Regions from separate parts of the Pseudomonas sp. GW821-FHT11G12 genome, predicted to be linked through region 3. Evidence: predicted binding sites of a transcription regulator. Region 3 holds the regulator's gene; each other region holds the start of a gene.
What was found. The regulator FliA, encoded in region 3, starts transcription of late flagellar genes. The targets are predictions, from matches to a motif close to CTAAAGTTTNNNNNNNNNNNGCCGNTAA.

Region 1 (10,300 bases), on a different contig from region 3:
GATGACCGCCCTGAGGCCGTCGCCGAAAACCGTCGGCGTCTGACCGAACACTTCTCTATAAAGCCTGCCTGGCTGCAGCAAGTGCACGGGATTGCCGTGGCGCATGCCGATCCGTCCGTGGTGGCCACGGCGGATGCCAGCTGGACTGCAACACCCGGTATTGCTTGTTCAGCGATGACCGCCGATTGCCTGCCAGCGTTGTTTTGCGACCGTGCCGGTACTCGTGTGGCAGCGGCTCATGCCGGTTGGCGTGGACTGGCGGCCGGCGTGCTGGAAGCCACCCTCGACAGCCTGGCCGTCGATCCGAAAGACATTCTGGTCTGGCTCGGCCCGGCCATCGGCCCGCAAGCCTTTGAAGTCGGCCCGGAAGTCCGGGAAGTCTTCATCAATCAATTGCCCGAAGCCGCGACAGCCTTTGTTCCGAGCCACAATGCCGGCAAGTTCATGGCCGACATCTATAAGCTGGCGCGACTGCGTCTGGCGGTCCGGGGTGTCACCGCTGTTTATGGCGGCGGTTTCTGTACCGTGACCGATCCGCGCTTCTTTTCCTACCGCCGTGCGCCACGCACCGGTCGCTTTGCTTCTCTAGTCTGGCTCACCCGCTAAGCTTGTCTGACCTGTATCAACTCCCTGACGCTTGAATCTTCCAGAATCGACCGCATCTATAGCGGTATCTGGCAGGTTTCTTTATTCAGGATGGTTTTTTAGGTCCGGCCTGCTCAAAAGGAAGGTGACCCATGCGTATAGACCGTTTAACCAGCAAATTACAGTTGGCGTTGTCCGATGCCCAATCCCTGGCTGTCGGCCACGATCATCCGGCCATCGAGCCGGCGCATTTGATGCAAGCCATGCTTGAACAGCAGGGTGGTTCGATCAAACCCCTGTTGATGCAGGTGGGCTTCGACGTCAACAGCCTGCGCAAAGAGCTGACCAAAGAGCTCGATCAATTACCGAAAATCCAGAACCCGACCGGCGATGTGAACATGTCGCAGGATCTGGCGCGTCTGCTCAACCAGGCCGACCGTCTGGCGCAGCAGAAGGGCGATCAGTTCATTTCCAGCGAGCTGGTGCTGCTCGCCGCGATGGACGAGAACAGCAAGCTCGGCAAGTTGCTGCTCGGCCAGGGCGTGAGCAAAAAGGCGCTGGAAAACGCAATCAACAACCTGCGCGGTGGTGAAGCGGTCAATGACGCCAACCACGAAGAATCGCGTCAGGCACTGGATAAATACACCGTCGACCTGACCAAGCGCGCTGAAGACGGCAAGCTCGATCCGGTGATCGGCCGTGACGACGAAATTCGTCGCACCATTCAGGTTCTGCAACGTCGCACCAAGAACAACCCGGTGCTGATCGGCGAGCCGGGCGTGGGTAAAACCGCGATTGCCGAAGGTCTGGCCCAGCGCATCATCAACGGCGAAGTGCCGGATGGCCTCAAGGGCAAGCGTCTGCTGTCTCTCGATATGGGTGCGCTGATTGCCGGTGCCAAGTATCGCGGTGAGTTCGAAGAGCGCCTGAAATCCCTGCTCAACGAGCTGTCGAAGCAGGAAGGGCAGATCATTCTGTTCATCGACGAACTGCACACCATGGTCGGCGCCGGTAAAGGCGAAGGCTCGATGGATGCCGGCAACATGCTCAAACCGGCTTTGGCCCGTGGCGAGCTGCATTGCGTCGGCGCGACCACGCTCAACGAGTACCGCCAATATATAGAGAAGGACGCGGCTCTCGAACGGCGCTTCCAGAAAGTGCTGGTGGACGAGCCGAGTGAAGAAGACACCATCGCGATCCTGCGTGGCCTCAAGGAGCGTTACGAGGTTCACCACAAGGTCGCGATCACCGACGGTGCGATCATCGCCGCGGCCAAGCTCAGCCATCGTTACATCACTGACCGGCAGTTGCCGGACAAGGCGATCGACCTGATCGACGAAGCGGCCAGCCGCATCCGTATGGAAATCGACTCCAAACCGGAAGTGCTGGATCGTCTGGAGCGTCGCCTGATTCAACTGAAAGTCGAATCCCAGGCGCTGAAGAAAGAAAGCGACGAGGCAGCGATGAAGCGCCTGGAAAAACTCCAGGAAGAAATCGTCCGCCACGAGCGTGAGTATTCGGACCTGGAAGAAATCTGGAACTCGGAAAAAGCCGAGGTGCAGGGTTCTGCGCAGATTCAGCAGAAGATCGAACAGTCCCGTCAGGAGCTGGAAGCCGCGCGCCGCAAAGGCGACCTGAACCGCATGGCCGAGTTGCAGTACGGGGTGATCCCGGATCTGGAGCGCAGCCTGCAAATGGTCGACCAGCACGGCAAGAGCGAGAACCAGTTGCTGCGCAGCAAGGTGACCGAAGAGGAAATCGCCGAAGTCGTCTCGAAGTGGACCGGTATCCCCGTGTCGAAAATGCTCGAAGGCGAGCGCGACAAGCTGATGAAGATGGAAAGCCTGTTGCACCAGCGTGTGATCGGCCAGGACGAAGCAGTGGTCGCAGTGGCCAATGCGGTGCGGCGCTCCCGTGCCGGGTTGTCCGACCCGAATCGTCCGAGCGGCTCGTTCATGTTCCTCGGCCCGACCGGTGTCGGTAAAACCGAGCTGTGCAAGGCGCTGGCCGAATTCCTCTTTGATACGGAAGAGGCGATGGTGCGGATCGACATGTCCGAGTTCATGGAGAAACATTCCGTGGCGCGGCTGATCGGTGCGCCACCAGGCTACGTGGGTTATGAAGAGGGCGGTTACCTGACCGAAGCGGTACGGCGCAAGCCTTACTCGGTGATCCTGCTGGACGAAGTCGAGAAGGCGCACCCGGACGTGTTCAACATCCTGCTGCAAGTGCTGGAGGATGGTCGTCTGACCGACAGCCACGGCCGTACGGTGGATTTCCGCAATACCGTGATTGTCATGACCTCCAACCTCGGTTCGATGCAGATCCAGGAACTGGTCGGTGACCGTGAGGCGCAACGTGCAGCGGTGATGGATGCGATTTCCACCCACTTCCGTCCGGAGTTCATCAACCGGGTCGACGAAGTGGTGATCTTCGAGCCATTGGCGCGGGATCAGATCGCGGGCATTACCGAGATCCAGCTGGGTCGTCTGCGCAGTCGTCTGGCCGAGCGCGAGCTGAAGCTGGAACTGAGCCCGGAGGCGATGGACAAGCTGATTGCCGTCGGCTACGACCCGGTCTATGGCGCACGGCCGCTGAAACGGGCGATCCAGCGCTGGATCGAGAACCCGCTGGCGCAGTTGATCCTGTCGGGACGCTTCCTGCCGGGCGAGACCGCGACCGGTGTCGTGGAGAACGACGAGATCACGTTCAACTGACACCTGAAGGTGGTGAAGTAAGGAAGGCCTCGCACTGCGAGGCCTTTTTTTTCGTTAGGCTGTTGAACTCAAAGGAAAAGGCTTGTAAAGTGCGCCCCGCAGTCAGTCACCAACACGGTTTCAGCTCACTGGGCAGAAATCTGAAATAAGTTGCAAATCATTAACTTGAAAGCAATTTAGGGGGTTGACAGAGGTGTTCTAGGTTGTAGAATAGCGCGCCTCAGACACACGAACGCAGCGATGCGAAAACGGTGTCGAGAAGCTGCAAGTTTCACCGTAGTAAATTGAAATATGTAGTTCCGTGATAGCTCAGTCGGTAGAGCAAATGACTGTTAATCATTGGGTCCCAGGTTCGAGTCCTGGTCACGGAGCCAATTTCAAGCCGGGGTATAGCGCAGTCCGGTAGCGCGCCTGCTTTGGGAGCAGGATGTCAGGAGTTCGAATCCCCTTACCCCGACCATTTTTGGGTCGTTAGCTCAGTTGGTAGAGCAGTTGGCTTTTAACCAATTGGTCGTAGGTTCGAATCCCACACGACCCACCATTTTTGAAACCAGTTAACGCTGGGATCGAATCTTAAGATCAGAGGCCAAAAGCGCTGATCGAAGAAGGCGATCTTTGAAAGGTCGCCTTTTTTTTACCGGGGTATAGCGCAGTCCGGTAGCGCGCCTGCTTTGGGAGCAGGATGTCAGGAGTTCGAATCCCCTTACCCCGACCATATTAAAAATCCTCGTATCGAAAGATACGGGGATTTTTTTTGTCCTCCAGAAATGTTTCATTCAAGTCATCGTACAACTTGCCGATAGCCCGCTAACGAAAGGGGTCTGCCGTCGATCGCCCCTTGAATCCGGCCAATACAAGAAAAAGGGCGTTCGTCATGTTGCTTCGTCAGTTGAATATTGCTCCCCGTGCCGCCCTGGGCTTTGCCCTGATTGCTGTGCTGGTAGCGTTGCTCGGCGTGTTTGCCCTGGGCCAGATGTCGAGCATCCGCGAGAGCGAAGTCGCCGTGGAGAATCAATGGCTGCCGAGCATCCGCGGCGGTGACGAGATCCGCGAAATCATGCTGCGCATCCGTACCATCTCCCTGCGCATGGCCCTGGATCAGGACCCGAACAACGTCGCCACCTACCGCAGCCAGATGGACACCCGCGACAAGGAACTGAGCGAGAAAATCGCCGCGTACGATCGACTGGTCACCACCCCGGAAGGGCAACAGTTATACGATCAGTTCAAGAAAACCTTCGCGGCCTACCGCGCCGGCATCACTCAATCGTTCACGCTGGCCGAGCAAGGCAAGCGTGACGAGCTGACCAAACTGCTGCTGGTCGACATGAAAACCGTGGTCGACGGCTCCGGCAAGCAACTCAACGACCTGGCAGATCTGTTCGCCAAACAGGTCGCCGCAGAAAGCCGCAACTCCGCCGCGCACTACGAAACCTCACGCACCATCGTCAGCCTGTTCATCGCACTGGCGGCATTGGCGACCGTGGCCCTGGCGATGCTGCTGACGCGCAGCATCGTTCGCCCCCTGAGCGCCGCTGTGGATGCTGCGGAAAACGTCGCAAGAGGCGATCTGACGCGTCCGATCAAGACCGATGGCAATGATGAGGTCAGCCGTTTGCTCAAGGCGCTGGCGACCATGCAACAAAACCTGCGTGAAACCCTGCAAGGCATCAACGGTTCAGCCACGCAACTGGCGACCGCGGCCGACGAACTCAACGTCGTCACGCTCGACAGCACCCAAGGCCTGCAACAACAGAACAACGAAATCGAACAGGCCGCCACCGCCGTCAACGAAATGACCACGGCGGTCGAGGAAGTCGCACGCAATGCAGTGTCGACCTCCGACGCGACGCGCCAGTCCAGCGAATCGGCGCATCTGGGGCAAGAGCGGGTCAGTGAAACCGCCAGCGCCATCAACGCGCTGGCCAGTGAGGTGCAACACACCGGCGAGTTGGTGCAATCACTGGCCAATCAATCTCAAGACATCGGCAAGGTGCTGGACGTGATCCGGGCGATCGCCGAGCAGACCAACCTGCTGGCGCTCAATGCCGCCATCGAAGCGGCGCGGGCAGGGGAGAGCGGACGCGGGTTCGCGGTGGTTGCTGACGAGGTCCGCGCGCTGGCCTATCGCACGCAGCAATCGACCCAGGAAATCGAGCAGATGGTGCAAGGCATGCGCAACGGTTCAAGCCTGGCGCTGGAGTCGATGCAGGCCAGTGCCTCGCGTGCGTCCACCACGCTGGTGCTGGCCGAACGGGCCGGTGAGGCGCTGCAAACCATCACCGCGTCGGTGCATGAGATCCACGAACGCAACCTGGTGATCGCCAGCGCCGCCGAAGAGCAGGCGCAGGTGGCGCGGGAAGTGGATCGCAACCTGGTGAATATTCGTGACCTGTCGGTGCGTTCGGCGGCCGGCGCCGATCAAACCAGCGCTTCCAGTCATGAGCTATCGAAACTGGCCAATGCATTGCAGGGCATGGTGCGGCGCTTCCAGCTGTAATCCCGGCAGACGTAAAAAAGCCGCGCTCCTCGTGAGAGAAAGCGCGGCTTTGTTTTGTCGGGACAGAATGAATATCAGGCACCGTCCTGGTCTTTCAGGTGTTCGAACAGGCCTTTCGGCATTTTCTTGCCGTTGGCTTCGAAGTTGGCTTTGACGTTGTTGTAAGCCTCTTGCTCGTCGATGAAGCCGTCATGGTTGGTGTCGATCTTGTCGAAGTCAGATTTCGGCGCGACCTTCAGGAACTCGGCGCGCGAGACTTTGCCGTCGCCATCGGTGTCGGTCTTGGCCATCGACGCGTCGCCGCATTTGCCTTCACCGCATTTGCCTTCCGGGGTTTTCACCGAGGTTTCAGCCGAGGCAACCATGTAGCCCTGGGCCAGCGGTTGTGCGGCGAACACCGAGCCGGACAGCATCAGGCCGCCAGCCAGTACGGCACCGACCAGGCCAAGGGAGGTTTTGCCAATTTTCGAAGTGCGGGTCATTTCATTCTCCTTCGGTTGCACTGCGCAACCACACGTTAAGGGCGATCAGCCGGAGCAGGTGTGCTCGGGTGTGGCCATTAAGCGGTGGCGGTGTATCGCGTCTGTGTCGAGGAGCGGGGGCGTTTGTAAGCGAAGGTGGGGAAAGCGGGGGCAGATACAGTAAAAGACAAAACCCTGTGGGAGCGAGCAGGCCCGCCCCCACAGCGTTTTACATCAGTGCAGCTTCAGGCGCGGCTCGGTGCCGCGTCCGATCTTGCTGCCCAGCATCAGCATGGCGGTGCGGAACGGGCCGTACAGCGCCATCTGGTGCATGCGGTACAGCGACACGTAAAACATCCGCGCCAGCCAGCCTTCGAGCATCACACTGCCGGTCAGGTTGCCCATCAAGTTACCCACAGCCGAAAAACGCGACAGCGAAATCAGCGAGCCGTAGTCGGTGTACTTGTACTCCGGCAGGGTCTTGCCTTCGATCCGCAGTTTCAGCGACTTGGCCAGCAGCGACGCCTGTTGGTGCGCAGCCTGGGCCCGTGGCGGAACGTTGCGATCCGAGCCCGGTTGCGGGCAGGCGGCGCAGTCACCGAAGGCGAAAATGTTTTCGTCGCGGGTGGTCTGCAAGGTCGGCAGCACTTGCAGCTGGTTGATGCGGTTGGTTTCCAGGCCATCGATGTCTTTGAGGAAACCCGGCGCGCGGATCCCGGCAGCCCAGACTTTCAGGCTGGCCTTGATCTCGTTGCCATCGGCGGTGATCAGGCTGTCGGCGGTGACCTGGCTGACCGACGCGTTGGTCATCACATTGACCCCGAGTTTTTCCAGAGTCTTGTGCACTGGCCCGCTGATACGTTCCGGCAGGGCTGGCAGCACCCGTGGCCCGGCTTCGATCAGGGTGATGTGCATGTTTTCCGGTTTGATCCGGTCCAGACCGTAGGCCGCCAGCTCATGAGCGGCGTTGTGCAGCTCGGCCGCCAGTTCGACGCCCGTGGCGCCGGCGCCGACGATAGCCACGCTGATCTGCTGGACCACATCGGTTTGCCCGGCGTGAGCACGCAGATAGTGATTGAGCAATTGCTGGTGGAAACGCTCGGCCTGTTTGCGGGTGTCGAGGAACAGGCAGTGCTGCGCTGCGCCCTGGGTACCGAAATCGTTGGTGGTGCTGCCGACCGAGATCACCAGCGAGTCATAAGGCACTTCCCGCGCCGGCACCAGTTCCACGCCGTTTTCGTCGTAGGTGGCGGCGAGCTGAATCTTCTTCTGCTCACGGTCGAGCCCGCTCATGCGCCCCAGCTGGAACTCGAAGTGGTTCCATTTGGCCTGGGCGACATAGTTGAGTTCGTCTTCGGAGGAGTTCAGCGATCCGGCGGCCACTTCGTGCAACAGCGGTTTCCAGATGTGCGTGAGGTTCGCGTCGACCAGCATGATGCTGGCAGTGCCGCGTTTGCCCAGAGTCTTACCCAGACGGGTAGCCAACTCCAGACCGCCGGCGCCGCCGCCGACAATGACAATACGATGGGACATGGGAATAGCTCGCAAGGTTTTTAAAGGAAATCGTTGTCGTCGTAACCCGAGCGAGCGCGATGCAGCTCATAGCGTCAGGTAACTGATAAATCGGCTCAACAGGCCCAGACCAATGGTCACTGCCAGCACCACCACCAGGAGCATCCACGGCCGGAATGGCCGGCGCTCGACACGGTGTTGGGACAACTGCAGGTACTCTTCGACATGCTTCTGGTCATCGGGGTTCAGGCGGCTGGTCATATGAGGCCTCGTCAGGGATAGACGTTGCTGAATGCGCAGACGTTACAGCGGTTTGCCTGCGAGCGTTGAACGGCGCATGTCATCCGGGCGAATGATTGCGCTTTTGTAACATCCGGCCAGTGTTTGCGCCATCCTGCTTAGGGATTACAGGCTGATCCCGACATCGAACACGATGCTGCGACCCAGGTTGCTGCGCAGGAAATCCGGTGCATCGGGGTGGGCGAACAGCACGCGGGCGAACGTCGGCCCGACCAGTGACAGCGAGCGCCAGCCCTGTCGCAAGTATTCGGTGGGCGGTGGAAAGTGGCTGTTGAGGTCGAGCACTTCGCGTTTGAGGCTGGCGAAGGCGATGATGTCCAGCTCCCCCAGATCCATGCCGCGTTCCTTGTAGTTGTGCGCTTTCTTGCGCAAGGTCGGCGCCAGTCTCAGCAGAAACTCATTGGCCGGAATCCGCCGTGGCTTGGCCTCGCGGCGCACCAGTTGGCTCAGGGAAAACGCACTGCGCCGACGTTGCAGCTCATCGCGCCATTCATCGTTGAGGCGGCGGCCTTCGTCGAGGACGAAAAACACCTCGAAGTTGGCATCGCGAAACAACACGTCCGGTGGCTCGCCGGCCGGGGCGAATTCGTCGGCGCGATACGGAATATTCAGGCCTTGCAGCAGGCGCTGGCAGACCCAACGCTCACGCTCCCATTTGCGGGCATTGGACAGGAACGCGTTGGCTTGCTCGGCCGCGATGGTCAGCAGGCGTAAATAATCTGAGTCATCCATAGGCCCAAGCTTAGCGTTCAATTGCGACAAGCAGAAAGCTTTGCATCGGCAGTTTCACCAAGGTGGCGGTGTAGACTTCGACACAGGAGCGCCAATCAAAGGAGTCTGCGGTGCGAATGAAGGTGATGGGATCATGATCGGTGCAGAACTGCTGTCATCGACAAGTCTGACCCTTGGCTGGCTGATCTACCTGCCCGTGCTGCTCTGGGCGATCTGCCGCTCGCCGTGGGTCGAATTGTTCAGCGACAGCCGTCGTCAGCACTTGCTGTTCGGCACCGTGTTCGCGCTGTTTCTGTTGTGGATGGTGCGCAGGGATTTCGACACGGGTGTGTCGTATCACTTCATTGGCATGACCGCAGTGACGTTGCTGCTCGACTGGCCGTTGGCGATTGTGGGCGGGCTGGTGGCGCAGATCGGGCTGGTCCTGCTGGGACGCCAGGATCTGGCGGCGGTCGGGGTCAACGGCGCGTTGCTGATCCTGCTGCCGGTGCTGATCACCGAGGGCGTGGCGATCCTGGTCGAGCGGGCGCAACCGCGTAATCCGTTTGTGTATATCTTTTGCTCCGGCTTCTTCGCGGCGGCCTTGTCGGCGCTGTCATGCCTGGTGCTGAGCCTGACGTTGCTCTGGTACGACGGCCTCTTCGCCATGCCCGAATGGCTGGAAGATTTCATCGGTTACCTGTGGCTGCTGATTTTTCCGGAAGCGTTCATCAATGGCATGGTGATCAGCGCACTGGTGGTGTTCAGCCCGGAATGGCTGGAGACCTTCAACCGCACCCGTTACCTTTCGGCGCCCTGGAAGGACGACGATCCCAAGTCTTGATCCACATCAAATCCACCCCGCGCACGGCATTTCATGCTCGGCCAAATCCCTTCAGGAGCAGCGGCATGAGCGTTTACGAGTGGGCGAGGCAGGAAACCCGGCAAAGTCTGGAGATGGCGCAGGAGGTGGGGTTCGATCCTGGATTGAGTCTGCGCGCCTTGCTCAGTGCCGTGGTGCAGCAGAGCAAGGTGGTGCGCAACGCCGAAGACCTGGCCGACGAGTTGCGCTTTCTGGCAGAAAACCTCGACGACAATCAGGACTACGGCTTCATGCGGCCCTGATCAGAGGATCAGTGGCGCGGGTCGAAGTCGCCGGAAAACAGTTCGTCCTCGGCATCCGGGGCGACCGGGATCTTGTGTTCTTCCGATGCCCAGGCGCCGAGGTCGATCAGTTTGCAGCGGTCCGAGCAGAACGGCCGGAATTTGTTCTCGGGGGTGAATTCCACCGGGGCGCCGCAGGTCGGGCATTCAACGGTCGGGATCGGGCTCATGACTGGCCTCCAGATAAAGTCAGGTAAAAGTGATGCAGGCGCTCGACCTCGCCGTGCAGCCAGGCGAGGTCGCGGTCGTTGACCACCACATCGTCGGCGCGGCTGACGCGGTCTTCGCGGCTGGATTGAGCCTTGAGGATGGCCTGGACCTGCTGTTCGCTGGTCTGGTCACGCTGCAAG
Region 2 (10,300 bases), on a different contig from region 3:
GTCTACCAGCTCGTTGGTCAGGTTAACGTTGGACTCTTCCAGCGAGTTGGACTGGATGGAGCCCAGGGTGCCGGTTTCCGGAGCGTCATAACCCGGAATCCCCGACGCGAAGGTTTCCTTCCAGCTGGTACCACCGATCGCTTGCAAGCCTTGTTCGTTGGTGAAGCTGGCCAGCGCAACCTGGCCGATGGCCTTGTTCTGGTTGTTGCTGAAGTTTGCGAACAGGGTACCGGTGCCGTCGATGGTCAGGTTAGTGATCTGGCCAGTGGCATAGCCGTCCTGAGTCGGGATCGAGCGCGCGGTGTCGGCGTTGTACTGAGTGGTACTGGCCATCGAAATGGTGATGCCGGCCGGGTTTGCTGCTGCACCGTTAGGCTTGAAGGTGCCGTTGACGACATTGCCTGGTACCCAACCGGTGATCTTCAGGTCACTGCTGATCACCGGACCAGGCAGAGTGCTGACCTGAGTCAGCTTGCCAGCAGAGTCGAAGGTCATGGTCGAAGGCACCGGGGCGGTGGTTTTCGGATCACTGCCGGTAGCGTCCGGGTTGCGACCGTCGACCAGGGTGTAGACCTTCCAGGTGTTGGCACCGGTTTTCACCACGTACTGATCCATCGGGTGCATGTTGCCCTGACTGTCATAGATCGGGGTGCTGAACGACTTGGTGTAGGTCGCCAGGTTGGTCGGGTCGAATTTGCCGGCTGGAACCGTGTCGTCGATCACCGGAGCGGTCGAGTTCAGGTTGATGGTCGAAGTCACCAGCGAAGTGGACTTCGGTGCCAGGTTCGAGGTGTCGATCTTCAGGTCGGTCAGTACGCCGTTGATGACCTTGCCGTTGGCATCCACACCATAACCTTGCAGGCGCGAGGTGTAGTCGGTGTTGGTGATGAAACCCTTGTCGTCGACCTTGAACGTACCGGCACGGGTATAGGAAATCGAGCCGTTGTTGCTCATGGTGAAGAAACCGGAGCCGTTGATGCCCATGTCCAGCACGTTACCGGTGTTGTTGATGTCACCCTGGGTGAACTGCTGGGAAACGTTGGCCAGGCGCACGCCGTTGCCGATGACCTTGCTGCCGCTACCCAGGCGAGTCGCCGAGTAGACGTCTTCGAATTCTGCGCGAGACGATTTGAAACCGGCGGTCGCGACGTTGGCGATGTTGTTGCCGGTCACGTCCAGTTGCTTGTTGGCTGCATAGAGACCGCTAAGGCCGATATTGAAAGACATATTCCACTCCTTTGTGCCGGTTAGTCGGCTCTATATACCAATGGTTTGTACTTTGGACAGGGCAACGGTGCCCTTGCCGGACAGGTTGAGCATCAGCTCGCCGCCGGTCTGGCTGATCGTCACGCTGGTGACGGTGGCCGGCAGGTAGGTCGCCATATCGGTCGCGGTGCCGTTGATCGATGCGTTGGCCTTGACGGTATAGGTACCGGTCTTGACCAGGTTGCCGTCCTTGTCCTTGCCGTCCCAGGTGAAGCTCGCGGCGCCTGCGGCGCGACTGCCCAGATCGAGGGTGCGAACAATCGTGCCGCTGCTGTCGGTGATGCTGACGGTGCCGCCGGCAATCGACGACGGAACGGTGACCGAACCGGTCATGCCTTTGCTCGGATCGTCGAGCTGGACCGAGTTGGTCTGCACGATCACGTTGCGACCGACCAGCGAAGAAGCCTGCAGGGCTTGCGACGAGTTGTAATTGCCGGCCAGCGAACTCACGGTGCTGTTGAGGGTAGTAATACCCTCGAGGCTGCTGAACTGCGCCAACTGGGCAACGAATGCGCTGTTGTCCTGCGGGTCGAGCGGGTTCTGGTTTTTCAGCTGGGTTACCAGCAATTGCAGGAACGCGTCCTTGCCCAGGGCCTGGCCGCCGGTGGAACTGTTAGTGGCCGAAGCAATGCCATCGGTTGTCGAACTGGTCTTTTTCGACGAGTTCGCCAGGATGTCCTTCATGCTCAGGCTGCTGGTGGTATCGGAAACACTCATGGCAGTCGCCCCTTATTACTGACCGAGGGTCAGTACCTTCTGCATCATGGTTTTGGCCGTGTTCATCATTTCGGCGTTGGTCTGGAACGAACGGCTCGCGGAAATCATGTCAGCCATTTCTTCCACCACGTTGACGTTCGGGTAGTAGACGTAGCCCTTGGCGTCGGCGGCCGGATGGTTCGGCTCGTAGCGCGCTTCGAGGTTGCTCTGGTCTTCGACCACGCCCATGACCTGCACGCCCTGGCCGGCCGCGTCCTGGTTCTGGAACAGCGAGTTGCTGCCGCCGCTCTGGCCGCCCTGGAACATGGTGGCGAACACCGGGTGACGGGCGCGATAGGTCTGGTCGATGCTCGACGAGACGGTTTCGGCGTTGGCGATGTTCGAAGCCACGGTGTTCAAACGCGTGGTCTGTGCGCTCATGCCGCTGCCGGCAATGTTGAAAACGCTGGACAGGGACATGGATTACTCTCCGCGCAGGGCTGACACCAGCCCTTTGAATTTGCTGTTGAGCAGCGTGAAGCTGGCCTGGAAGCCGACGGCGTTTTCCGCGTAGTTCGACTGTTCCAGCTGGGCATCAACGGTGTTCTGGTCGATCGACGGCTGCATCGGCGTGCGATACATCAGCGACTCGTCGCCATTGCCCAGACCTTCAGCTTCGATGTGACGGCTGTTGGTCATGTTCAGGGCGATAGTGCCGTTGGCGTTCTTCTGGCTCTGTGCCTCGAGCACTTTGGAGAACTCCAGATCCCGAGCCTTGTAGTTCGGGGTGTCGGCGTTGGCGATGTTGTTGGCCAGGACTTCGGCACGCTGGGCGCGGAAGCCCAGGGCTTTTTCGTGAATTCCGAGCGCTTTATCGAAGCTGATGCTCATGTCGGGAACCTTCAGGTGACCGGGTTTTTCGTAACTGGGTTATAGCAAGCGTCGTGCCAGTTTTAAAAAGCCCCGGATTCCGGGGCTTTGCAGGTGATCGGCAATGCGGCAATGCCAGAAAAGCGGCAACGGGTTTCCGCCGGATGCCGCTTTTCTGCCGCTTGCCGTCACTGCAAAAACGGCCAGGCATAAAAAAACGGGAGCCCCTGAGGACTCCCGTTTTTTGTGTTGCCGGTGCCAATCACTTCGCCTGGTAAATGATCCCCGGGCTGCACTGGACCATCTGGTAATGGTCCGGCAAACCGTTCAGCGCTTCGGAAGCGCCGAGGAACAGATAACCGCCCGGCTTCAGCGTGCTGTGAATACGCAACAGGATGTCTTTCTTCACCTCGGCGGAGAAGTAGATCAGCACGTTGCGGCAGAACACGATGTCGAACTTGCCAAGGCTTGCGTAGCTGTCGAGCAAGTTGAACGAGCGGAATTCCACCCGGTTCTTGATCGGCGCCTTGATCACCCAGCGTCCCGGCCCTTTCGGGTCGAAGTAGCGCTGCAGACGATCGGCGGACAAACCGCGACCGATCGCCAGGCTGTCGTACTCGCCGGTCTTGCAGTTGGTCAGCATGCTGCCGGACAGATCCGTGGCAACGATCTGTACGCCCATTTTCAACTGACCGATGTTGGTCCGTTCGAACTCGTCGATCGACATCGACAGCGAATAGGGTTCCTGACCCGACGAGCACGCCGCCGACCAGATCCGCAGACGCTGGTTGGGAGCGGCCTTGATCGCTTCGGGCAGCACCTTGTTCTTCAAGACTTCAAACGGATAGGTGTCGCGAAACCACAGGGTTTCGTTGGTCGTCATGGCATCGACCACCTGCTCGCGCAAACCGCTGCGCGGCTGGGTCTGGATGCGCTGTACCAGCTCACCCAGGGACTTGATGCCTTGCTGCTCCATCAGTTTGTTGAGACGGCTCGAGACCAGGTACTGCTTGTTTTCACCGAGCAAAATGCCACAGGCTTTTTCCAGGAAGACCCGGAACTGTTCGAAATCCAAATTACCCGTAGACAAATGATGCCGCCTCTTAAATCGTGTTGATCGCCAGGGACGAAAAGTCCCTAGCTGATATCTGCTGCTTTGATCCGGTCGACTACCCGGGATGCCAGGTCATCAGGACGGAATTTGGCCAGGAAGTCATCGGCACCGACCTTCTTGACCATCGCCTGGTTGAACACACCCGACAACGAAGTATGCAGGATGATATGAAGCTTTTGCATGCGAGGGTCGCTGCGGATTTCGGCCGTCAGGGTGTACCCGTCCATCTCCGGCATTTCGATGTCGGAGATCATCATCAGGAACTCTTCTTCCGGCTTCTTGCCCTCATCGACCAGCTTGCGCAGGTAATCCAGCGCCTGCTTGCCGTCGTTCAGCGCCACCACTTCAACGCCAACCGTCTGCAGGCAACGCGTCACCTGCTTGCGCGCCACCGACGAGTCATCGACCGTCAGCACCCGCAGAGACAGCGCCTTGCTCTGGGTCTCGACATCCACCACGCCGACCGAAATCGCTTCCGGTGTCGGTGCGACTTCCGCCAGCACCTTCTCGACGTCGATGATTTCGACTAACTGATTGTCCACCCGAGTCACAGCGGTCAGGTAATGATCACGACCGGTCCCCTTGGGTGGCGGATGGATCTCTTCCCAGTTCATGTTGACGATACGTTCCACCGAGCGCACCAGGAAACCCTGGGTCTTGGTGTTGTATTCCGTGATGATCACGAACGGACTGTTCTTGTCTTTCAACGCCCCGGAGCCGGTTGCCATTGCCAGATCAAGGATCGGAATGGTCGCCCCCCGGATATTCGCCACCCCGCACACGACAGGACTGGACTTGGGCATCAGCGTCAGTTGCGGGCACTGCAGCACTTCCCGAACCTTGAACACGTTGATCCCGTAGAGTTGCTGGCCGTCGAGACGGAACAACAACAGCTCCAGGCGATTCTGCCCCACCAGTTGCGTGCGCTGGTTCACCGAATCCATTACACCAGCCATGCCCAGACTCCTACACCAACGCCAAGTGTTGTTGCGACGCACATTCATTGCTAAACGGCACGGCGCTTGCTTTTTAACTCTTATGAACATTCAAACGACATTTTTCCGACGCCTGACATCCCCCCTTCGCAGAGGACTTTGCGCGGTGTCTGCCGCTTGCCTGTTTTTCGCGGGCAGCCCTGCCATTGCTGATGCGGTTACCTTGCCTGACATGCTTATCGGCGTCACTCAGGGCTTTCTTGAATTCACCGTAGAAGACTATCTGGCTACCAGTCAAACGGAAGGGCGTTATGAAATCGAGGTCAAGCAGCTCGATCCGCGCATGCACATGCCTATGTGCGACAAGGAATTGACAGCGTCGCTGGAGAGCCCGGCACGTCCTTTGGGACGCGTAACCGTCAAGGTTCGCTGCGAAGGCGCCTCCCCCTGGACCGTGTTCGTACCCGCTCAAGTCCGCCTGTTTCGCCCGGTCGTGACCACCACTCGCCCGCTCAAGCGCGCCGGCATCATCGAGCCTCAGGACGTGACCCTGCGCGAGCATGATGTGAGCCTGATCAACCAGGGCTTCCTGACGTCGGTGGATGAGGCGATCGGGCAAAAATTAACCCGACCAACGGTCGCCGACCAAGTGATTACCCTGGTGCATCTGGAACAGGCGGAAGTCGTTCGCAAAGGCGATCAAGTGGTGATTACCGCCCGCAGCGGCACGCTCTCCGTGCGCATGCCGGGCGAGGCCCTGTCCAACGGTGGCCTGAAAGAACAGATTCGAGTGAAAAACCTCAATTCCCAACGGGTCATCAAGGCGCAGGTCATGGCGCCGGGCCAGGTGGAAGTGGCAATGTGAGCAACGATTGGAGCAATGACAGGAAAGCCTCGTGAGGGATCGCGCAGAAAACTGGCGCCAACCTGAGCTGTTCCCTAAACTGTGCCGCAGCAGGATCTGTGCGGCGCATGCAGGCTCATTGGTAAAAGAGCCTAAAGTTTTCCAGGGGATGGCCGAGAACATGGCAAGCGTCCAAATTCCCAGAGGTTTTTAACATGGTCATCGATTTCAGCCGTTTGAACAGCTCCTCGTCACTTACGGGCAGTACACGTACCAGCACGCCTAAGGAAACCGCCGAAACCGGTACTTCCGCGACGCTGAATACCCCGGCCGAACAGGCCAGTACCGCAAAAAGCGGGGAATCGGTACACCTCAGCAATGAGGCTCAACAGTTGCAGAAGGTCACTGACAAGCTGCGCGATCAGCCTGCCGTCGACAAAGCCCGCGTGGCCGAGTTGAAAGCAGCGATTGCCGATGGCAGCTATAAAGTCGACAGCAACCGTGTAGCCAGCAAACTGCTCAACTTCGAAGCCCAGCGCTAGGCCTCGGTCAGCGCCAGGCTTTTGGACGCTTAAAACCCAAGGCCAGCCATGCACGACACTACTTTATTGCAACTGATCACCGACGACTTTGCTCCAGCTCAACAATTGCTGGAGTTACTGCAATCCGAGTCCCTCGCCTTGCACGGTCGCGACATGCCGCTGCTGGAAGAAATTCTGGCGCGCAAACAGGCATTGATCATTCTGCTTGAGCAGCATGGCCGCAAACGCAGCGAAATCCTCGCCAGCCTCAATCTGTCGCTCGACCGTCAAGGCCTGGAACAGCTGGCCAGCCAGTCGAGCATCGGCGAGCAGTTGCTGACCCAGAGCGACGTTCTGACCGATCTGATCGCCCAGTGCCAGGCGACCAATGCCAAAAATGGCCAGTCGATCGTGATTCAGCAGGCCGCCACGGCCAATCAGCTGAAAATCCTCACCGGCGGCGAGCCACCCGCGCTCTATGACGCCAGTGGCACCTTCTCCAAACTGCAGAAACCCCGCGCGCTCAGTCAGGCGTGATGCGTTCTTCTATGCTTGCGCCCTATCAACGCGCGAAACATGCTGGCAAAATACTGGCCAGCCGTAGTCAAATTTTGTCTGGAGATTGATTTAACGTGTCCAACGTCCTCAGCGCGGATGATTCTCCGCAGCCACCAAAGGTGCTCACCACGCCTCTGGAAATCTCCAGCAACCTGCGCCAGCTGCAAGAGAGCCACGATCCGCTGATCATCACCTTTCACGAACGCAGCCAGCGCTTCCAGAGCTACCTGATCAAGGTTGACCGGGATACCGCCACGATTGCCCTGGATGAAATGATCCCGCGCGATGGCGAACGCTTCCTGCTGGCGGGCGAGCCGTTCAAGGTCGAAGGTTTCCATGAAGGCGTACGCATTGCCTGGGAATGCAACGGCACGCTGGATATCAAGGAATCCGACGGTGACCGCTTTTACATTGGCGAGATGCCCACCGAAGTGGTCTATCACCAGCGCCGCAACGCCTTTCGCGCGGCACTGAAGCTGACCGATCTGGTCAGCGTCGAACTGGGTGGCGAAAAGCTCAAGTCGCCGATCGGTGGCAAGTTGCTGGATATTTCCGCCACCGGCTGCAAGCTGCGTTTTGAAGGTGATATCACCGACCGCCTGCAACTGGGCCAGGTCTACGATCGCCTGATCGCCCCGCCGCTGTTCGGCAATCAGCCAACATCGGTCGAGCTGCGCTACCTGCACTTCGAAGAAAAACTCAACATCACCTTCGCCGGCCTGCGTTTTCACAACATCAGCGGCCCGGCGGCGCGTAACGTCGAGCGTTTCGTCTATCAGCTGCAACGTGAAGCACGGCGTTTCGACAAAGACGATCTCTGATTCGTACGCACCATGAAAAACGGGCAGTCCCTTGCGGTGACTGCCCGTTTTTTATGCCTGGTGTTTTTTCAGAATCAAGGCCTGGCGCCGCTGATGTCCGGCGCAGGATTGTCGTTGCCGGCCTCAGGCTCCACAGGTGACTCAGATTCAGGTGCAGACTCAGGTGCCGGTTCAGGCGCGGCGTTATTCTGCATCTGCTCCTGCACCACTTGCTCATCGACCCGCGGATCGAGCGCGGCCACCAGCGGCGAACTGGACATGCTGTCCGGCATCGCCACGTGATGCAGCGGTGCGTCGTCGACCTGGTGCAGATTGGTCACGGCTTTCGGCCGGATGCGCCACACCAGCACCAGCGCGAAGAAGCTGAAGAACGCATACAGGCTCTGGCTACCGAACATTTTCATCAACACACCGGCCAACAACGGCCCGATGCTGGCGCCGACCCCGTAGGTCACCAAGAGCATCGCCGTCAGCGAGACCCGCCGATCCCCTTCGACATGGTCGTTGGAGAACGCCACGGCCAGCGGGTACAGGCAGAACTGCACCAGCGAGCACAGGAAACCGACGCCGAACAAGACCTCCAGTGGCACCTGCGGCAGGATCGCCAGCGGCAACGCGGCTACGGCCAGAAACCCGGCAAAGCAACGGATCAGCAAGGCCCGGTCATAGCGGTCCGAGAGCCAACCCAACGGCCACTGCACCAGCAGCCCGGCGAAAATGCAGGTACCCATGAACAGACCGACCTGCTCGGTGGACAACCCCTGCTGCGAGGCATAGAGCGGCGCCAGACCGTAGAACGAACCGATGATCAAACCGGCACCGAGTACCGTACTCAACGACTGCGGTACGCGCTTGATGAAGAAGCGAGGCTCCATCGGTGCCGGATGCAGCGGCGCCGGGTGAATCCGCCGGGTCAGTGCCACCGGCACCAGACACAGAGCAAAACACAGGGCGACCAGCATCAGCAGTTCCAGGCCCAGCCCCGGGTGCATGACCAGAATCAGCTGACCGAGTACCAGCCCCAGGTACGAGGCGATCATGTAGCCGCTGAACACCACGCCGCGCTGGTTGGCGTCAGCCTGTTCGTTCAGCCAGCTCTCGATCACCATGTACTGGCACATCATGCCGAGACCGACGATGGTCCGCAGCACCAGCCAGGCCGGCAACCAGTCCACCAGACCATGACCGAGCACCGCCGCGCCGACGATCCCGGCACACGCCGAGTAAGCGCGGATATGCCCGACCCGGGCAATCAACCGGTGACCGATCTTGCCGCCCAGCACCAGACCGAAATAGTTGGCCGCCATCAACGCACCGACCCACAGTCCGTCGACATGGTCGGCCGCCAGACGCAAAGCCAGATAAGTAGAAAGAAGGCCCGAGCCGATCAACATCATCAGCGAGGCGAAATACAACGCTCGAAAGGATTTCCAGATTTGGCGCATCGGCGTTCCGAGCGGCTCCTTGCGGTGAGTATCGGGCTATCAAACGATAGCCCGATGGCGACAGTTCGTCAGGCCTGGGCGGCTAGAACACGCCGTTCCCAGGGAGTGATTTCATCAAAGAAACTGGTCAACTCCATGGTTTTCGAAGCGATGTAGCCTTCGATGAACTCCTTGCCGAACAGTTCCTTGGCCAACTGGCTGCGTTTCAGACGCTCAAGTGCAGCGTGCATCGTGCACGGCAGCGAAAGATTGTCCGGCACTTCGAATTCACCCTGGATCGGCGCGCTCGGCTCCAGCTCATGTTCGATACCGTGCAGACCGGCCGCCAGACTCGCGGCAATCGCCAGGTAAGGGTTGGCATCGGCGCCCGGCAAACGGTTTTCAACCCGACGGGCAACCGGCGAACTGGCCGGGATCCGCAGGCCGGCAGCACGGTTGTCGTGAGACCAGCAGGCATTGTTCGGCGACGCAAAGGGATGGCACAGGCGCTGGTAGGAATTGACGTTCGGTGCAAACAGCGCAGTGAAGTCGGCCATGCCCGCCTGCTGCCCGCCGATGAAGTGGCGGAACATCGCGGTCGGCTGACCGTTCTCATCGCTGAACACATTCTTGCCGCTGCCGATTTCGACGATGCTCTGGTGAATGTGCATCGAACTGCCCGGCGTGTGCGCCAGCGGCTTGGCCATGCAGACCACGGTCAGGCCATGCTTGAGCGCGACTTCCTTGAGCAGGTGCTTGAACAGGAAGGTCTGGTCGGCCAGCAACAGCGGATCACCGTGCAACAGGTTGATCTCGAACTGGCTGACGCCCATTTCGTGCATGAAGGTATCGCGCGGCAGGCCCAGGGCCGCCATGCATTTGTAGACTTCACTGAAGAACGGTCGCAGACCGTTGTTGGAACTGACGCTGAACGCCGAATGACCATCCTCGCGACGACCGTCGAGACCGACTGGCGGCTGGAACGGTTGGGTCGGGTCAGTGTTCGGAGCGAACACAAAGAATTCGAGTTCAGTCGCCACTACCGGCGCCAGGCCGAGAGCTGCGTAGCGAGCAATGACTTTCTTGAGCTGGCCACGGGTCGACAGGTTGGAGCTTTCGCCGGTCAGTTCGTCGGCATCACAGATGGCCAGCGCGCGCGGCTCCTGGCTCCACGGTAGAGGATGGATTTGCGCAGGGTCGGCCACCAGCGCCAGGTCGCCATCATCGCTGCCGTAGAACCGCGCAGCGGGA
Region 3 (10,300 bases):
CGCCTTCCAGACCCAGCAGGCCTTCCTTGCGGGCGGTGAGACTCCAGTTGACCACGCGGTCGATGCCGCCAGCCAGATCGACACGCGGCGGAAAGAAAATCCAGGCGAGGATCTGCATGGCGCGCTTGAACGCGCTCATCGGAGATTGCAGCAGCGCGGCACCGATGGTGCCGCCCAGCACGATCAGCGCCGCCGGGCCGTTGGCCAGCGCGCCGAGGTGGCCGCCTTCAAGGTAGTTGCCGCCGATGATGGCGACAAACGCCATGATGATCCCGATAAGGCTTAGAACATCCATCAGATACACGCCTCGACGATGTGCTTGCCGATATCGTCCAGGCCGTACACCGCATCCGCGAGGTCAGCTTTGACGATGGCCATCGGCATGCCGTAGATCACGCAGCTGGCTTCATCCTGGGCCCAGACCGTGCTGCCGCCCTGTTTGAGCAGGCGTGCGCCTTCGCGGCCGTCGGCGCCCATGCCGGTCAATACGACCGCCAGAACTTTGTCGTTGTAGGACTTCGCCGCGGAACCGAAAGTGATGTCCACGCAAGGCTTGTAGTTCAGACGCTCGTCGCCCGGCAGGATTTTCACCGCGCCACGGCCGTCGATCATCATCTGCTTGCCACCCGGCGCCAGCAGCGCCAGGCCCGGACGCAGGATGTCGCCATCCTCGGCTTCCTTGACGCTGATGCGGCAGAGCTTGTCCAGACGCTCGGCGAACGCCTTGGTGAAGGCTGCCGGCATGTGCTGGATCAGCACGATCGGCGCCGGGAAGTTGGCCGGCAACTGGGTCAGAACCCGTTGCAGGGCAACCGGGCCGCCAGTCGACGTGCCGATAGCCACCAGTTTGTAGGCTTTGCGTTTCGGCGCTGCCGACGAAGTGCTGGCCGCCGGAGCGCGAGCCGGTGCAGGCGCAGGTGCCGGACGAGCCGGAGCACTGTGGCTGCCAAAGCTCGACGGCGCCGCTGCCGGAGTCGGCGCAGGCGCAGCGGCAGGCGCCGGCGCACTGTAGGCACTGAAACGACGGTTACTGCGCGAGATGCTGTGCACCTTCTCGCACAGCAGTTGCTTGACCTTCTCCGGATTGCGGGAGATGTCTTCGAAATTCTTCGGCAGGAAATCCACCGCACCGGCATCCAGCGCATCCAGGGTTACCCGGGCGCCTTCATGGGTCAGCGAGGAGAACATCAACACCGGGGTCGGGCAGCGCTGCATGATGTGCCGCACTGCCGTGATGCCGTCCATCATCGGCATCTCGTAGTCCATGGTGATCACGTCCGGCTTGAGGGCCAGGGCCTGATCGATCGCCTCTTTACCGTTGGTTGCCGTACCGACAACCTGGATGCTCGGATCCGCTGAAAGAATTTCCGAGACGCGGCGGCGGAAAAAACCCGAATCGTCCACCACCAGGACTTTGACTGCCATAAACACTCCATTAGGTGCTGCGGGACGTTGTCGCCCCGCCGCCCCGGATTCAAATACGCCGTGCGGCGTAACGCTTGAGCATGCTTGGAACATCGAGAATCAGCGCAATGCGGCCGTCACCGGTAATGGTGGCGCCGGACATGCCCGGGGTTCCCTGCAGCATTTTGCCCAATGGCTTGATGACCACTTCTTCCTGGCCGACCAGTTGATCGACGACGAAGCCGATCCGCTGAGTGCCCACCGAAAGGATCACCACATGGCCTTCACGCTGCTCTTCGTGAGCCGCGGAGCTGACCAGCCAGCGCTTGAGGTAGAACAATGGCAGCGCCTTGTCCCGCACGATCACCACTTCCTGGCCGTCCACCACGTTGGTGGTCGACAGGTCGAGGTGGAAGATTTCGTTGACGTTCACCAGCGGGAACGCGAACGCCTGGTTGCCGAGCATCACCATCAGGGTCGGCATGATCGCGAGCGTCAGCGGCACCTTGATGACGATTTTCGAGCCGGCGCCCTTGGTCGAGTAGATGTTGATCGAACCGTTGAGCTGGGAAATCTTGGTCTTCACCACGTCCATGCCGACACCACGGCCGGACACGTCGGAGATCTCGGTCTTGGTCGAGAAACCCGGGGCGAAAATCAGGTTGTAGCACTCGGTGTCGCTCAGGCGATCGGCGGCATCCTTGTCCATCACACCGCGTTTCACGGCGATGGCACGCAGGACGTTCGGGTCCATGCCTTTGCCGTCATCGGAAATCGACAGCAGGATATGGTCGCCTTCCTGCTCGGCGGCCAGGATCACCTTGCCGCCACGGGCCTTGCCCGAGGCTTCGCGCTCTTCCGGCGACTCGATACCGTGGTCGACCGCGTTGCGCACCAAGTGGACCAGCGGGTCGGCCAGAGCCTCGACGAGGTTCTTGTCGAGGTCGGTCTCTTCGCCCACCAGTTCCAGGTTGATCTCTTTCTTGAGCTGACGCGCCAGATCGCGAACCAGACGCGGGAAGCGGCCGAAGACTTTCTTGATCGGCTGCATCCGGGTCTTCATTACCGCGGTCTGCAAGTCGGCGGTGACCACGTCGAGGTTCGACACGGCCTTCTGCATCGATTCGTCGCCGCTGTTCAGGCCCAGGCGCACCAGACGGTTACGCACCAGTACCAGCTCGCCGACCATGTTCATGATTTCGTCGAGACGTGCGGTGTCCACACGAACGGTGGTTTCGGCTTCGCTCGCCGGTTTTTCCGGTGGCGGAGTCGCCGGCGCACGGGCCGGAGCCGGTGCAGCAGCGGCGGCTGGCTTGGCCGGTTCGGCTTTAGGCTCAGGCGCTTTTGCAGCAGGTTTTGCCGCAGCGGCCGGGGCCTTGGCGGCAGGTGCTGCAACAGCAGAAGCATTGCCGGCCGTCACCACGGCACCGGTGGCGACGTCAGTGAACTTGCCTTTGCCATGCAGATCGTCGAGCAGCGATTCGAACTCATGGTCGCTGATCAGATCGCTACCGGCCGCAGCCGCTGCCGGAGCAGCAGATGCAGGCACCGACGCAATCGCCGATTCCAGCGCATCGACGGCAAAGTTGCCCTTGCCGTGCAACTGATCGAGCAAGGCTTCGAATTCGTCGTCGGTGATGTCGGAGCTGTCGCCCGCCGCCGGAGCAGCCGGTGCAGCGGCTGTCGGTGCCACGGCGTCGGCCGCGAACTGGCCCTTGCCGTGCAACTGGTCGAGCAGCGACTCGAATTCGGCGTCGGTGATTTCATCACTGGCTGCCTCATCGGAAGCAGGCGCAGCGGCAGCCGCCGGGGCTTCAGCTTCGGCCTTGACGGCGTTCAGCGAGTCCAGCAACTGTTCAAATTCGTTATCGGTGATATCGCCCGAATCGCCTTCGACGACCAGTTCTTCGATCATCTCGGCAACAGGCGAAGCCGGGGCTTCATCCGCCGATTGCGGTTCAGCCAGACGCGCCAGGGCGGCCAGCAGTTCCGGGGTTGCGGCAGTAATCGGGCTGCGATCGCGGACTTCGCTGAACATGCTGTTCACCGCGTCCAGCGCTTCGAGCACCACGTCCATCAGTTCTGCATCTACGCGACGCTCACCCTTGCGCAGGATGTCGAACACGTTTTCGGCGATGTGACAGCACTCCACCAGCTCATTGAGCTGAAGGAAGCCGGCGCCCCCTTTTACAGTGTGGAAACCGCGAAAAATTGCGTTGAGCAGATCTGCGTCATCCGGACGGCTTTCCAGCTCGACCAGTTGTTCGGACAGTTGCTCAAGAATCTCGCCGGCCTCAACCAGGAAATCCTGAAGGATCTCTTCATCGGCGCCGAAGCTCATTAGGGGGTGCTCCTACAGGTCTAAAAACCCAAAAAACCTATAATTCCAAAACTCTAGAATCCAAGGCTGGATAACAAATCGTCCACATCGTCCTGACCGGACACAACGTCTTCTCGTTTATCGGCATGAATCTGCGGACCTTCACCCTGCGAGAGATGTTTTTGTGGATCTTTTTCAGCGAGCATCGCCGCACGGTCATGTTCGATGCCCGCAAAGCGGTCCACCTGACTGGCCATGAGCACGAGTTTGAGCAGATTGCTTTCGACTTCGGTGACCAACTGGGTCACGCGCTTGATCACCTGACCTGTGAGGTCCTGGTAATCCTGGGCCAGCAGAATGTCGTTGAGGTTGCTCGACACCGCGCGGTTGTCCGCGCTGCTGCGTGCCAGAAAACCGTCGACCCGACGCGCCAGCTCGCGGAACTCTTCAGCCCCGACTTCACGGCGCATGAAACGTCCCCAGTCGGCACTCAACGCCTGGGCTTCGTCAGCCAGGCCATTGACCACCGGCGTGGCGCTTTCCACCAGGTCCATGGTGCGGTTGGCCGCCGCTTCAGTCAGCTTGACCACATAGCCCAGACGCTCGGTCGCATCAGTGATCTGCGATACTTCCTCGGCCTGCGGCATATGCGGGTCGATCTGGAAGTTGACGATTGCACTGTGCAGTTCGCGCGTGAGCTTGCCCACTTCCTGGTACAGGCCACGGTCACGGGTCTGATTGAGCTCATGGATCAGTTGCACAGCGTCGCCGAACCTGCCTTTTTCAAGGCTTTCGACCAGTTCGACCGCGTGTTTTTTCAGAGTCGACTCGAAGTCGCCCTGTGAAGATTCGTTATGCTCCATAGCTCCCCCGCGCGTCATCAGCCGATGCGTTCGAAAATCTTCTCGATTTTTTCTTTCAGCGCCTGAGCCGTGAAAGGTTTGACCACGTAGCCGTTAACGCCGGCCTGGGCCGCTTCGATGATCTGCTCGCGCTTGGCTTCAGCGGTCACCATCAGCACTGGCAGGTGCTTGAGTTTTTCATCGGCGCGCACGTGACGCAGCAGGTCGATACCGGTCATGCCAGGCATGTTCCAGTCGGTCACCAGAAAGTCGATGCTGCCGCTGTTGAGCACCGGAATGGCAGTGGTGCCATCGTCGGCTTCAACGGTGTTGGTGAACCCAAGGTCACGCAACAGGTTCTTGATGATCCGCCGCATCGTTGAGAAGTCATCAACGATGAGGATTTTCATGTCTTTGTTCAATTCGACCTCCAAGCAGTCTTAAACGCGCCCAGCACCTGGACGCGCCATTTCAATCAATCCGGCAAAGCACTCGATGACTGTCTGGAGCACAACAGAGCAAGACCGGTGCCGTTCACCACCGCACCAGCCTCGTTCGCAGCGTCCCCACACTGCCTTCAGCGCGCTCGCCACTCCCCCAAACGCCCCCGCAAGCGGGCCGCGCACTGGCTGTGTAACTGGCTGACCCGCGATTCACTGACGCCAAGGACTTCACCGATTTCCTTGAGGTTCAGCTCTTCGTCGTAGTACAGCGCCAACACCAGTCGCTCACGCTCCGGCAAATTGGCAATCGCGTCCGCCAACGCAGCCTGGAAGCGCTCATCTTCCAGATCGCGCGACGGCTCAAGATGAGCACTTGCGCCATCCTCGTGCAGCCCTTCGTGTTCGCCGTCCTGCAACAGGTCGTCGAAACTGAACAGTCGGCTGCCCAGGGTGTCGTTCAAAATCCCGTAGTAATCGTCGAGACTCAATTGGAGTTCGGCCGCAACCTCGTGATCTTTAGCGTCACGGCCGGTTTTAGCTTCAATCGAGCGAATCGCGTCGCTGACCATACGGGTGTTGCGGTGAACCGAGCGCGGTGCCCAGTCCCCCTTGCGTACTTCATCGAGCATGGCGCCGCGGATCCGGATGCCCGCGTACGTTTCGAAACTGGCGCCTTTGCTGGCGTCGTATTTGGTCGAGACTTCGAGCAGGCCGATCATCCCGGCCTGGATCAGGTCTTCGACCTGCACACTGGCCGGCAATCGCGCCAGCAAGTGGTAAGCAATGCGTTTGACCAGTGGCGCGTAACGCTCGATCAGCTCGTACTGCGCGTCACGTGCCGACTTCTTGTAGAAATTCATACCGCTGGCGGTCATAGCACAGGTCCTGCCGTTTGCTGCACGAGGCGCTCGACGAAAAATTCGAGGTGGCCGCGCGGATTGGCGGGCAGCGGCCAGGTGTCGACCTTTTGCGCGATCGCCTTGAACGCCAGTGCGCACTTGGAACGCGGGAAGGCTTCATAGACCGCACGCTGCTTCTGCACCGCCTTGCGCACGCTTTCGTCGTAAGGCACCGCACCGACGTATTGTAGGGCGACGTCGAGGAAGCGATCCGTGACCTTGGTCAACTTGGCGAACAGATTGCGACCTTCCTGCGGGCTCTGGGCCATGTTGGCCAGGACGCGGAAGCGGTTCATGCCGTAATCGCGGTTGAGCAGTTTGATCAGCGCGTAGGCGTCGGTGATCGAGGTCGGCTCGTCGCAGACCACCAGCAACACTTCTTGCGCAGCGCGAACAAAACTGACTACCGAGTCACCAATACCCGCAGCGGTGTCGATCACCAGTACGTCGAGATTGTCGCCGATGTCGCTGAACGCCTGAATCAGACCGGCATGCTGGGCCGGGCTCAGGTGAACCATGCTCTGCGTGCCGGAAGCGGCCGGCACGATGCGGATCCCGCCGGGGCCTTGCAACAGCACGTCGCGCAGCTCGCAGCGGCCCTCGATCACATCGGCCAGGGTACGTTTGGGCGTGAGGCCCAGCAGAACGTCGACGTTCGCCAGACCCAGGTCGGCGTCCAGCAGCATGACCCGACGGCCAAGCTCTGCCAGCGCCAGGGACAAGTTCACTGACACGTTAGTCTTGCCGACGCCACCTTTGCCGCCGGTCACCGCGATCACCTGTACGGGATGCATGCTGCCCATGTTATTTCTTTACCTTGTCTTGCATAGACGGAGGCCACATTACTGGCTGCGCGTTCACAACCGGAACAATGCATGGCAGACCATCGATGTAGGTACAAAAACTGTTCATTACCTCAGCCAACCTGCTTGGTGGGACTGTGGTAGATATCAGCGAACATGTCAGCCATGGCTTCTTCGCTGGGTTCTTCCTGCATTTGCACACTGACGGCGCGGCTGACCAATTGATGACGGCGCGGCAGATGCAGATCATCCGGAATCCGTGGGCCGTCGGTCAGGTAGGCGACCGGCAGTTCATGACTGATCGCCAGGCTCAGCACTTCGCCAAGGCTGGCCGTCTCATCCAGTTTAGTCAGGATGCACCCGGCGAGCCCGCAACGCTTGTAACTGTGATAAGCGGCGGTTAGAACCTGTTTCTGGCTGGTGGTTGCCAGTACCAGATAATTTTTCGACCGAATGCCACGACCGGCCAGGCTTTCCAGCTGCATGCGCAGTGCCGGATCGCTGGCCTGCAGGCCGGCGGTATCGATCAGCACCACGCGTTTGCGCAGCAGTGGATCCAGCGCCTGCACCAGGGACTGGCCCGGGTCGACGTGGGTCACCGACACATTGAGGATCCGGCCCAGGGTTTTCAACTGTTCCTGAGCACCGATGCGGAAGCTGTCCATGCTCACCAGCGCAATGTTCTGCGCGCCGTACTTGAGCACGTAACGGGCGGCCAGTTTGGCCAGGGTGGTGGTCTTGCCCATGCCGGCAGGACCGACCATGGCAATGATCCCGCCCTCTTCCAGCGGCTCGACTTCCGGGGTGGCGATCATCCGCGCCAGGTGCGCCAGCAACATGCGCCAGGCCTGACGAGGTTCTTCGATATCGCTGGTCAGCACCAGCAGGTCGCGGGACAACGGGCCGGACAAGCCGATGCGTTGCAGACGACGATAAAGGTTCGCCTGAGCCGGACGGCTGCCTTGCAGCTGATTCCAGGCCAGAGTGCCGAGCTGCACTTCCATCAGCTCGCGCAGACTGTTGAGTTCGAAACGCATCGAATCCAGCGCACGCGGATCAACGCCAGCGGCAGCCGGCGCAGGTGCCGGAGCTGGACGCGCCGGAGCAGCGTAAGTCGGTTCTGTCAGAGGCTCGGCAGCCGTCAGCGGCAGGCCGGCGGTCAATGGCAGACCGGAGAACAACTGGCGATTGGTGTTGCCGTCGGCCTCACCACGCATGCTCAACTCGGCCTGGGCGGTGACGATGCGCGACTGGGTCTTGCGCAGCTCGTCTTCGAGTTCCATGTTCGGAACCCGTGGCGCCAGCGCCGACAATTTGTAATCCAGCGCCGCCGTCAGCTCGACGCCGCCGGCAATGCGGCGGTTGCCAATGATGGCGGCATCAGCGCCCAGCTCATCACGAACCAGCTTCATGGCCTGACGCATATCGGCGGCGAAAAAACGCTTAACTTGCATAAACCACTACCTCAGCCGTTGGGCCCTACTGTCGCAACGATGGTCACTTGCTTGTTGTCCGGAATTTCCTGGTAGGCCAGCACATGCAGTCCAGGGACTGCCAGGCGGCCAAAGCGCGAGAGCATCGCGCGAACCGGGCCTGCTACCAACAGGATCACCGGCTGACCTTGCATTTCCTGACGCTGCGCCGCTTCGATGAGCGAACGCTGCAGCTTCTCGGCCATGCTTGGCTCCAGCAGAACGCCCTCTTCCGAGCCTTGTCCTGCCTTCTGCAGACTATTGAGCAATATTTGTTCCAACCTTGGCTCCAGCGTGATAACTGGCAGCTCCGACTCAGTCCCTACAATGCTTTGGACGATGGCGCGAGAAACGCCGACCCGCACAGCGGCCACCAAAGCGGCGGTATCTTGACTCTTGGCGGCATTGTTGGCGATGGCTTCGGCAATGCTGCGGATGTCGCGCACCGGCACGTGTTCGGCCAGCAGTGCTTGCAGCACCTTGAGCAGTTGCGACAGCGACACCACACCCGGCACCAGCTCTTCCGCCAGTTTTGGCGAGCTCTTGGCCAGCAATTGCATGAGTTGCTGCACTTCTTCGTGGCCGATCAGCTCACTGGAGTGCTTGTACAGAATCTGGTTCAAGTGCGTGGCGACCACGGTACTGGCGTCCACTACGGTGTAACCGAGCGATTGTGCCTGGGCACGCTGGCTGACTTCGATCCACACCGCCTCCAGGCCGAAAGCCGGATCTTTGGCGGTAATACCATTGAGCGTGCCGTAGACCTGCCCCGGGTTGATCGCCAGTTCGCGATCCGGGTAGATCTCGGCTTCGGCCAGGATCACGCCCATCAGGGTCAGGCGATAGGCACTCGGCGCCAGGTCGAGGTTGTCGCGGATGTGCACGGTCGGCATCAGGAAGCCCAGATCCTGCGAGAGCTTCTTGCGCACGCCCTTGATCCGCGCCAGCAATTGCCCGCCCTGGTTGCGGTCCACCAGCGGAATCAGGCGATAACCGACTTCCAGGCCGATCATGTCGATTGGCGTCACGTCGTCCCAGCCCAGCTCCTTGGTTTCCATGGCGCGGGCCGGCGAAGGCAGCAGCTCCTGCTGACGCTGAACCTCTTGCAGCGCCTGCACCTTGGCGACGTTCTGCTTTTTCCAGAACAGGTACGCGCCACCAGCCGCCAGGGCCGCCATGCTCAGGAAGGAGAAGTGCGGCATGCCCGGCACCAGGCCCATGACCGCCATCAGACCGGCCGCCACCGCCAGCGCTTTCGGCGAGGCGAACATCTGGCGATTGATCTGCTTGCCCATGTCTTCCGAACCGGAAGCACGGGTCACCATGATTGCTGCCGCTGTAGATAACAACAGTGATGGCAATTGCGCCACTAAACCGTCACCGATGGTCAGCAGGGCGTAAACCTTGCCGGCGTCGGCGAAGGTCATGTTGTGCTGGAAGATACCGACGGCCATGCCGCCGATCAGGTTGATGAACAGAATCAGCAGGCCGGCGATGGCGTCACCGCGAACGAACTTGCTGGCACCGTCCATCGAACCGTAGAACTCAGCCTCTTGGGCGACTTCGGAACGACGGGCCTTGGCCTGGTTCTGGTCGATCAGACCGGCGTTGAGGTCGGCGTCGATTGCCATTTGTTTGCCGGGCATCGCATCGAGTGTGAAACGCGCGCTCACCTCGGAAATCCGCCCGGCACCCTTGGTGACCACGACGAAGTTGATGATCATCAAAATCGCGAAGACCACGATACCGACCACGTAGTTACCGCCGATCACCACCTCACCGAAGGCCTGGATCACCTTACCGGCAGCGGCGTGGCCGTCCTGACCGTGGAGCATCACCACCCGCGTCGACGCCACGTTCAGCGCCAGCCGCAACAGCGTCGCCACCAGCAGGATCGTCGGGAACACCGCGAAATCCAGCGGCCGCAACGCGTACACGCAGACCAGCAGCACGACGATCGACAGGGCAATGTTGAAGGTGAAGAAGACGTCGAGCAGGAACGGCGGCACCGGCAACATCATCATCGCCAGCATGACCAGCAGCAACAGCGGCACACCCAGATTGCCCCGACTGAGATCGGCAATGTTCGAGCGAGCACTGTTGATTAACTGAGAGCG

Region 1: a site for FliA is predicted at 4,078-4,105, ahead of AC1RR7_RS22845 (methyl-accepting chemotaxis protein). Genes of this name have one in related genera too.
Region 2: a site for FliA is predicted at 5,878-5,905, ahead of flgM (flagellar biosynthesis anti-sigma factor FlgM). Genes of this name have one in related genera too.

Annotation. Positions count from the first base shown of each region.
Region 1 covers NZ_JBXARH010000008.1:268,328-278,627, forward strand. The annotation lists gene pgeF (peptidoglycan editing factor PgeF) at 1-606, shown strand, start outside; gene clpB (ATP-dependent chaperone ClpB) at 738-3,302, shown strand; tRNA gene AC1RR7_RS22825 (tRNA-Asn) at 3,601-3,676, shown strand; tRNA gene AC1RR7_RS22830 (tRNA-Pro) at 3,686-3,762, shown strand; tRNA gene AC1RR7_RS22835 (tRNA-Lys) at 3,768-3,843, shown strand; tRNA gene AC1RR7_RS22840 (tRNA-Pro) at 3,941-4,017, shown strand; gene AC1RR7_RS22845 (methyl-accepting chemotaxis protein) at 4,177-5,802, shown strand; gene AC1RR7_RS22850 (HvfA family oxazolone/thioamide-modified RiPP metallophore) at 5,877-6,284, opposite strand; gene AC1RR7_RS22855 (NAD(P)/FAD-dependent oxidoreductase) at 6,498-7,796, opposite strand; gene AC1RR7_RS22860 (DUF3094 domain-containing protein) at 7,863-8,036, opposite strand; gene AC1RR7_RS22865 (DUF1780 domain-containing protein) at 8,181-8,807, opposite strand; gene AC1RR7_RS22870 (energy-coupling factor ABC transporter permease) at 8,941-9,630, shown strand; gene AC1RR7_RS22875 (hypothetical protein) at 9,696-9,911, shown strand; gene yacG (DNA gyrase inhibitor YacG) at 9,920-10,120, opposite strand; gene coaE (dephospho-CoA kinase) at 10,117-10,300, opposite strand, start outside.
Region 2 covers NZ_JBXARH010000005.1:405,127-415,426, reverse strand. The annotation lists gene flgE (flagellar hook protein FlgE) at 1-1,227, opposite strand, end outside; gene flgD (flagellar hook assembly protein FlgD) at 1,258-1,983, opposite strand; gene flgC (flagellar basal body rod protein FlgC) at 1,999-2,442, opposite strand; gene flgB (flagellar basal body rod protein FlgB) at 2,446-2,853, opposite strand; gene cheR (protein-glutamate O-methyltransferase CheR) at 3,095-3,922, opposite strand; gene AC1RR7_RS18215 (chemotaxis protein CheV) at 3,970-4,902, opposite strand; gene flgA (flagellar basal body P-ring formation chaperone FlgA) at 4,985-5,746, shown strand; gene flgM (flagellar biosynthesis anti-sigma factor FlgM) at 5,941-6,267, shown strand; gene AC1RR7_RS18200 (flagella synthesis protein FlgN) at 6,316-6,783, shown strand; gene AC1RR7_RS18195 (flagellar brake protein) at 6,879-7,625, shown strand; gene AC1RR7_RS18190 (MFS transporter) at 7,700-9,070, opposite strand; gene AC1RR7_RS18185 (glutamine synthetase family protein) at 9,139-10,300, opposite strand, start outside.
Region 3 covers NZ_JBXARH010000012.1:105,529-115,828, reverse strand. The annotation lists gene AC1RR7_RS27925 (flagellar motor protein) at 1-295, opposite strand, end outside; gene AC1RR7_RS27920 (protein-glutamate methylesterase/protein-glutamine glutaminase) at 295-1,425, opposite strand; gene AC1RR7_RS27915 (chemotaxis protein CheA) at 1,475-3,745, opposite strand; gene AC1RR7_RS27910 (protein phosphatase CheZ) at 3,799-4,587, opposite strand; gene AC1RR7_RS27905 (chemotaxis response regulator CheY) at 4,605-4,976, opposite strand; gene fliA (RNA polymerase sigma factor FliA) at 5,144-5,884, opposite strand; gene fleN (flagellar synthesis regulator FleN) at 5,881-6,711, opposite strand; gene flhF (flagellar biosynthesis GTPase FlhF) at 6,825-8,165, opposite strand; gene flhA (flagellar biosynthesis protein FlhA) at 8,177-10,300, opposite strand, start outside.